DNA from 3 places in the Bradyrhizobium sp. IC3195 genome. Region 2 is predicted to be linked to each of the others. Evidence: predicted binding sites of a transcription regulator. Region 2 holds the regulator's gene; each other region holds the start of a gene.
What was found. Region 2 encodes PhoB, which activates phosphate uptake and scavenging genes when phosphate is short. Its sites were predicted from a motif close to TGTCATNNANCTGTCAT; they were not measured.
Positions count from the first base shown of each region.

Region 1 (2,267 bases), on a different contig from region 2:
GCGACTATAGCAAGGGTCCGGCGCCGTTGCATTTTCAAGCCCGCATCATTGCGGGCCTTGGTCCGCGCTATGTCCGACTGATTCGCAAGGCACGCAATTGATTCGCGAATCACGCCTGGCGGCGGCCGGCGCGCTTGCTGACGCTCCACGGTCGCGCTACGAGAGGCCATGGCGGCCTCCTCAAGCACATGTCTCCCGCGATGACGACCCCGGTCGCACTCACCATCGCCGGTTCCGATTCGAGCGGCGGCGCCGGCATCCAGGCGGACCTGAAGACCTTTGCCGCGCTCGGCGTCTATGGCGCCTCCGTGATCACGGCGCTGACGGCGCAGAACACGCGCGGCGTGACCGGCATTCACGCGGTGCCGGCCGGGTTCGTCACCGAGCAGATCGACGCGGTGTTCTCCGACCTCGACATCGGTGCGGTGAAGATCGGCATGGTGGCCCAGGCCGCCAGCATCGATGCCATCGCGGCCGCGCTGTCGCGCTGGGCGCCGCGGCATGTCGTGCTCGATCCCGTCATGGTGGCGACCTCCGGCGACCGCCTGCTCGCCGCTGAAGCCGTCGACGCCCTGCGCACCAGGCTGATGCCGCTGGCTGCCGTGATCACGCCGAACCTGCCGGAGGCTGCGGCCCTGCTCGATGCGCCGGTGGCGGCGAGCGAGGCCGACATCGAAAGCCAGGGACGCCGCCTGCTGGCGCTGGGCTGCCGCGCCGTCCTGATCAAGGGCGGGCACGGGGAGGGCGCCGAGAGCACCGACTATCTCGTCACTGCCGAGACCGCGATCGCGCTCGCCGCGCCGCGTGTGGCCACCCGTAACACCCATGGCACCGGCTGCTCGCTGTCCTCCGCCATCGCGGCCGGGCTGGCCAGGGGCGAGGACCTCGAGGCCGCCGTGCGCAACGCCAAGGCCTGGATCAGCGCCGCGATCGCCGCCGCCGACCGCTTCAGCGTCGGCCACGGCCACGGGCCGATCCATCATTTCCACAAGTTCTACTGAGGCGGGCACCTGAACGCGCGCCCCATCCTTCGAGACGACCGCTTCCAGCGGTCTCCTCAGGATGAGGCTAAGCAGCACTGTGCCCGTTGAAGCTAGGGCCGCACACTCGGTCCTCATCCTGAGGGCCCGCCAAGGGCGGGCGTCTCGAAGGATGTGCCGCGGGGAGGTTTGCCTCAGAGAAGAGCGGGGGCTTGCGCCCCTGCGGCGCCATGTCGCCTGATTGTCGCATGCGACTGATATTCGCGGGGAGGGCGAGGCAAGGCGTGATTCGTATTTGAAGGTGCCTCAAGGGTTCAATCGGTCATCCCCCTGTCACGGGACATTGTTACAGGCTGGCGCATGGGAAGTTACGATGTGAGTGACGAGAGCCCGGAGCGGCGCTTTCGCACGTTGTTCATCTCCGACGTCCATCTCGGGGCCCGCGGTTCACAAGCCGATCTTCTGCTCGACTTCCTGCGCTACCACGATGCCGATACGATCTATCTCGTCGGCGACATCGTCGACGGCTGGGCGCTGAAATCGAGCTGGCACTGGCCGCAATCGCATAACGACCTCGTCCAGAAGCTTTTGCGCAAGGCGCGCAAGGGCGCCAAGGTCATCTACATTCCCGGCAATCACGACGAGTTCCTGCGCAACTATTACGGTACGCATTTCGGCGGCATCGACGTGGTCGAGAACACGGTTCACACCGGCGCCGACGGCAAGCGCTATCTCGTCATTCACGGCGACATCTTCGATCTCGTGGTGCAGAACGCGCGCTGGCTCGCCCATCTCGGCGACAAGGCCTACGACTTCGCGATCCAGATGAACCGCCTGGTCAACTTCTTCCGCCGCCTGTTCGGCGTGCCCTATTGGTCGCTGTCGCAATGGGCCAAGCAGAAGGTCAAGAACGCCGTCAACTATATCGGCGCCTTCGAGCAGGCGCTCGCCGCCGAGGCGCGGCGTCACCAGGCCGACGGCGTGATCTGCGGCCACATCCACTACGCCGTGATCCGCGACGAGGGCGGCATCCGCTACATGAATTGCGGCGACTGGGTGGAGAGCTGCACCGCCCTGGTCGAGCATGACGACGGTCACTTCGAGATCATCACCTGGGCGGATCAGTTGCGGAAGCCGGAGCAGGTGCCACAGGTCGCAGCCAGAGCTGCATAACAAGGACCTCTTGATGCGCATCCTGGTCGCGACCGACGCCTGGCACCCGCAAGTCAACGGTGTGGTTCGGACGCTGACCAAGCTCGCTGACGCTGCAAAAGCGCTCGGCGTCGA
Region 1 covers NZ_JADYVG010000016.1:116,782-119,048, forward strand. Annotated here, with positions in the region: gene thiD (bifunctional hydroxymethylpyrimidine kinase/phosphomethylpyrimidine kinase) at 201-1,001, shown strand; gene I6F09_RS26165 (UDP-2,3-diacylglucosamine diphosphatase) at 1,341-2,153, shown strand; gene I6F09_RS26170 (glycosyltransferase family 1 protein) at 2,167-2,267, shown strand, end outside.
Region 1: a site for PhoB is predicted at 1,301-1,317, ahead of I6F09_RS26165 (UDP-2,3-diacylglucosamine diphosphatase). Genes of this name have one in related genera too.

Region 2 (2,267 bases):
GTTACCTACGACAACGTGGTGCCGATGAGCCAGCGGCTGTCGCTGCTGGAATTGAACGAGGCGACCTGCCACTGGCCGGTCGGCGATCCCTCGAGCCCGGATTTCTTCTTCTGCGGCGGCAAGGCGCTCTCCGGCCTGCCCTATTGTGCCCAGCATTCGCGCGTGGCCTATCAGCCCGCAGCGGATCGCCGTCGCGCAGCACCGAAACCGGGCACGCGGTGAGCTTGCGGAATTCCCTGATCGCCAAGCTTTGATCGCCAAGCTTGATCGCCAAGACTGCAGCCGTCACACGATGACGGCTCCCAATCGCTCGGTGTCATCCCCGCGAAGGCGGGGATCCGTAACCGCGGGGCGCAATCGTTGCGCGAGATGGTCACTCCGAGTCTTCGCCAAACCACGTCCTGTGGCTGATCGCGACGAGCGCGCGCGCTCGCGCTGAGATCCCGGGCTCGCGCTGCGCGCGCCCCGGGATGACGACCGAGATTGTTGCCGCGGCCGAGAACCAACAACTCGCCCGATCTTACGTCTGCTCAGCCTTCGCGAAGCGATCGTCCAGCGCGTAGCCGGCGCCGCGGACGGTGCGGATCGGGTCCTGCTCGCGGCCAAGGTTGAGCAGCTTGCGCAGGCGGCCGATATGGACGTCGACGGTGCGCTCGTCGATGTAGATGTCGCGGCCCCAGACGCTGTCGAGCAGCTGCTCGCGCGAGAACACGCGGCCGGGATGCTCCAGGAAGAACTCCAGCAGGCGATATTCGGTCGGACCGAGATCGATCGGCCGGCCCGAGCGCGCCACGCGGCGCTTGTCGCGGTCGAGCTCGATATCGCCATAGGCGAGCACGGTGGCGAGGCGCTCGGGACTCGCACGCCTGAGCAGGCCCTTCACGCGCGCAAGCAGCTCCGGCACCGAGAACGGCTTGACGATATAATCATCCGCGCCGGTCGCGAGCCCGCGCACCCGTTCGCTCTCCTCGCCGCGCGCGGTGAGCATGATGATCGGCAGCTGCTTGGTCTCGGGGCGGGTCCGAAGCCGCCGGCACAGCTCGATGCCTGACAGGCCCGGCAGCATCCAGTCGAGCACGATCAGATCGGGAATGTGCTCCTTGAGGCGGGTGTCGGCGTCATCGCCGCGCATCACCGTCTCGACGTCATAGCCGTCGCCTTCGAGGTTGTAGCGAAGAAGCTCGGTGAGAGCTTCCTCGTCCTCAACCACCATAATGCGTGCGCCCATGTGGTCGTAGCTCCTTAAGTCGTCAGGTGTTCGGCACCGTCGTGGCGAAGGTCGTCATGTCGCCCTTGGGCCGCTTGTCGGTGATCGCCTGGCCCTCGATCATGTAGAACACGGTCTCGGCGATGTTGGTGGCGTGGTCGCCGATCCGCTCGATGTTCTTGGCACAGAACATCAGGTGGATGCAGAACGAGATGTTGCGCGGATCCTCCATCATGTAGGTGAGGAGCTCGCGGAACAGCGAGGTGCAGATGGCGTCGACTTCTTCGTCGCCCTTCCACACCGCCATCGCCGCCGGCAGGTCGTGCGCGGCATAGGCGTCCAGTACCGACTTGACCTGCTGCTGCACGAGGTCGGTCATGTGCTCCAGGCCGCGGAACAGCTTGAGCGGATGGAAATCCGTCTCCAGCGCCGCGACGCGCTTGCCCATGTTCTTGGCGAGATCACCGATGCGCTCGAGATCTGTCGCAACGCGCATCGCGCCGACGATCTCGCGCAGGTCGACGGCCATCGGCTGGCGGCGGGCGATGGTGAGCACGGCGCGCTCCTCGATGCGCTTCTGCAGCGCGTCGAGCTCGACGTCGGTGGCGACGACGCGCTGGCCGAGCGCGACGTCGCGGCGGATGAGCGCGTCGACGGAATCGACGATCATGCGCTCGGCGATGCCGCCCATCTCGGCGACCAGGCGGGTGAGCTCCTGAAGGTCGCTGTCGAAAGCCTTTACGGTATGTTCAGAACCCATGTTCCGTCTCCTCAGCCGAACCGGCCGGTGATGTAATCCTGCGTGCGCCGATCGCTCGGCGACGTGAAGATCTTGCTGGTGTCGTCGAACTCGATCAACTCGCCGAGATACATGAAGGCGGTCTTGTCGGAAACGCGCGCCGCCTGCTGCATGTTGTGGGTGACGATCGCGATCGTGTAGTTCTCGGACAATTCCTGGATCAGCTCCTCGACCTTGGCGGTCGAGATCGGGTCGAGCGCCGAGCAGGGCTCGTCAAACAGGATCACCTCGGGCCGCACCGCGACGGTGCGGGCGATGCAG
Region 2 covers NZ_JADYVG010000007.1:189,442-191,708, forward strand. Annotated here, with positions in the region: gene I6F09_RS16765 (GcrA family cell cycle regulator) at 1-222, shown strand, start outside; gene phoB (phosphate regulon transcriptional regulator PhoB) at 521-1,228, opposite strand; gene phoU (phosphate signaling complex protein PhoU) at 1,251-1,967, opposite strand; gene pstB (phosphate ABC transporter ATP-binding protein PstB) at 1,979-2,267, opposite strand, start outside.

Region 3 (2,267 bases), on a different contig from region 2:
CCCCATGTCCGCACCCGATATCAGGCCCACCACCGAGGCCGACCTCCCCGCCGTCACCGCCATCTACCAGCAGGCCGTCCGCGAGGGCACGGCGACGTTCGAGCTGGAGCCGCCCGACCTCTCGGAAATGACGCGCCGCTATCGCGCGCTGATCGACGGCGGCTATCCCTATTTGGTCGCCATGCTGGACGGCCGCGTGGCCGGCTATGCCTATGCCGGCGCCTACCGGCCGCGGCCCGCCTATCGCTTCACGGTGGAGAACTCGATCTATCTCGATCCGTCCTTCCACCGCCGCGGCGTCGGCTCAATGCTGCTGGAACGGCTGATCGTCGAATGCGAAGCGCGCGGCTTTCGCCAGATGATCGCTGTCATCGGCGATTCCGCCAATGCCGGGTCGATCGGCGTGCACACAAGGTGCGGCTTCAAGATGATCGGCACGCATCCCAGTGTCGGGCTGAAATTCGGCCGCTGGCTGGACACCGTGATGATGCAGCGCGACCTCGGCGAGGGCGCAAGCACGGTGCCGGGGAAGTAGTTCATCCGTCATTCCGGGGCGATGCACAGCATCGAACCCGGAATCCATTGAACGGCAGGGGCGGTGGAGGGAGGGATGGATTCCGGGCTAGCGACTTCGTCGCGCCCCGGAATGACGATCGATGGTTCGGCTAAACCACCGCCAGTTTGCGATCGATCACCAGCAGCACCCGCTCGAGCTCGTGGCCGCGACGCAGGATCAGGCCGGTCGCCGAGATCACGCTGTACATGCCCTGCTTGCGCGCCAGGCGCGGGTCCTTCTCGATGCGATAGATCGGCACTTCCGAGGCGCGGCGATAGACCGAGAACACGGCGCGGTCCTTCAGGAAGTCGATGGCATAGTCGCGCCATTCGCCGTCGGCGACCATGCGGCCGTAGAGATTGAGAATCCGGTGCAGCTCGAGCCGGTTGAACGTCACCCCGTTCGGCTGCGCATGCGCCGCGGCAGGACGCGCCGCCGCGCGCTGCTCGCTCGGATCGGCATCCTCCGACGTCAGACTCATGGGAAGCGCCTCCTCATCGCACGGCTACCCGCGTCCGCCAAGATCGTCCCGGAACCGCGTTCGTGACAATTGCATGATTGCGCCAACCGTTCCGCATCGCAAGGGGCTCGACCCATCGAATCGGCGTCGCATCAGGACACACGCAAGGGTGGAACTCCGTCGCGGCAAACCGTCACGGGATCGTTAGCAGGAATCATAGTATCGCCGCTTTTCCGCCAACCGCCTGCCGCCCTGCACTGCGAAAAGGGTGACGTGCGTTGACCCGGTCCTTTCGGTTCCGGATTCCTCAGCCCCCAGCCCCCCGGGGTCGAACAGGATCGGGTCTGTACGTACGACAAGGAGGGCCAACGCAAGTTGGTCCTTTTTTGTTTGTGCCGAGATGTTTGCGGTCTGCCGTCATTCCGGGTTCGCGCCAAGAGGCGCGCCCCGGAATGACGAGCATCAATTGCTGAGACGTTCTGCCTGCTTCAATGCAGCGACGTGTAGGCCGCACCCAGCATCGGGCCCGGCCTTTCGCGGCTGCCGTCCTGGACGTAGACCACCGCGCCGTCGACGCCGTCGCGCGTGAGGTTCTCGATCGGCACCGTCCAGCTCTCCGGACGGCCGGTCCAGTCGCCGACCTTGAGCAGGCTGCGCACCACGTTGTGATAGGTGACCTGCTGTCCCTTGTTCTCGCCGCGGGTGATCGCGATCGGCACCGACTTTGCGATCGAGCAGATCCAGACCTCGCCCTTAGAGACCGTGGGCTCCTTGCTTGCGGCGACCGACACGTTGATCTGCTTGCCCGAGAGCGACATCGTCACCGGCACGCTCATCACGCCAGTGCCCTTGTCGGTCTTGCCGATCGCGTTCTCGATGCCGGTGCGATCGCTGCCGATGACATGGGTGGAGCCGTTGACCACGACCTGCGGCGTGTAGACCTCGCGGTCGCCGCGCATGCGCGAATAGGCACGCTGCCGTGCAGAGAAGCGCGAATCCGCCAGTGTGTCCTTCCAGCCGAGATAGTCCCAATAATCGATCGGCATGCTCAGCGCGATGACGGAGGGGTCCTTGGAGAGATCGCCGATGATCTGGTCGGCGGGCGGGCAGGAGGAGCAGCCCTGCGAGGTGAACAATTCGACGACGGCGCGGGGTTCAGCCTCGGCAGGACGAATGACGGCGATGATCGCACATATGCCGAGAGCTCCCGACCAGAGGGCGCCGGACCAACGTGGAATCAGATGGGAAGCC
Region 3 covers NZ_JADYVG010000030.1:12,927-15,193, reverse strand. Annotated here, with positions in the region: gene I6F09_RS34065 (GNAT family N-acetyltransferase) at 5-535, shown strand; gene I6F09_RS34060 (DUF2794 domain-containing protein) at 666-1,037, opposite strand; gene I6F09_RS34055 (DUF1223 domain-containing protein) at 1,505-2,267, opposite strand, start outside.
Region 3: a site for PhoB is predicted at 1,100-1,116, ahead of I6F09_RS34060 (DUF2794 domain-containing protein). Genes of this name have one in related genera too.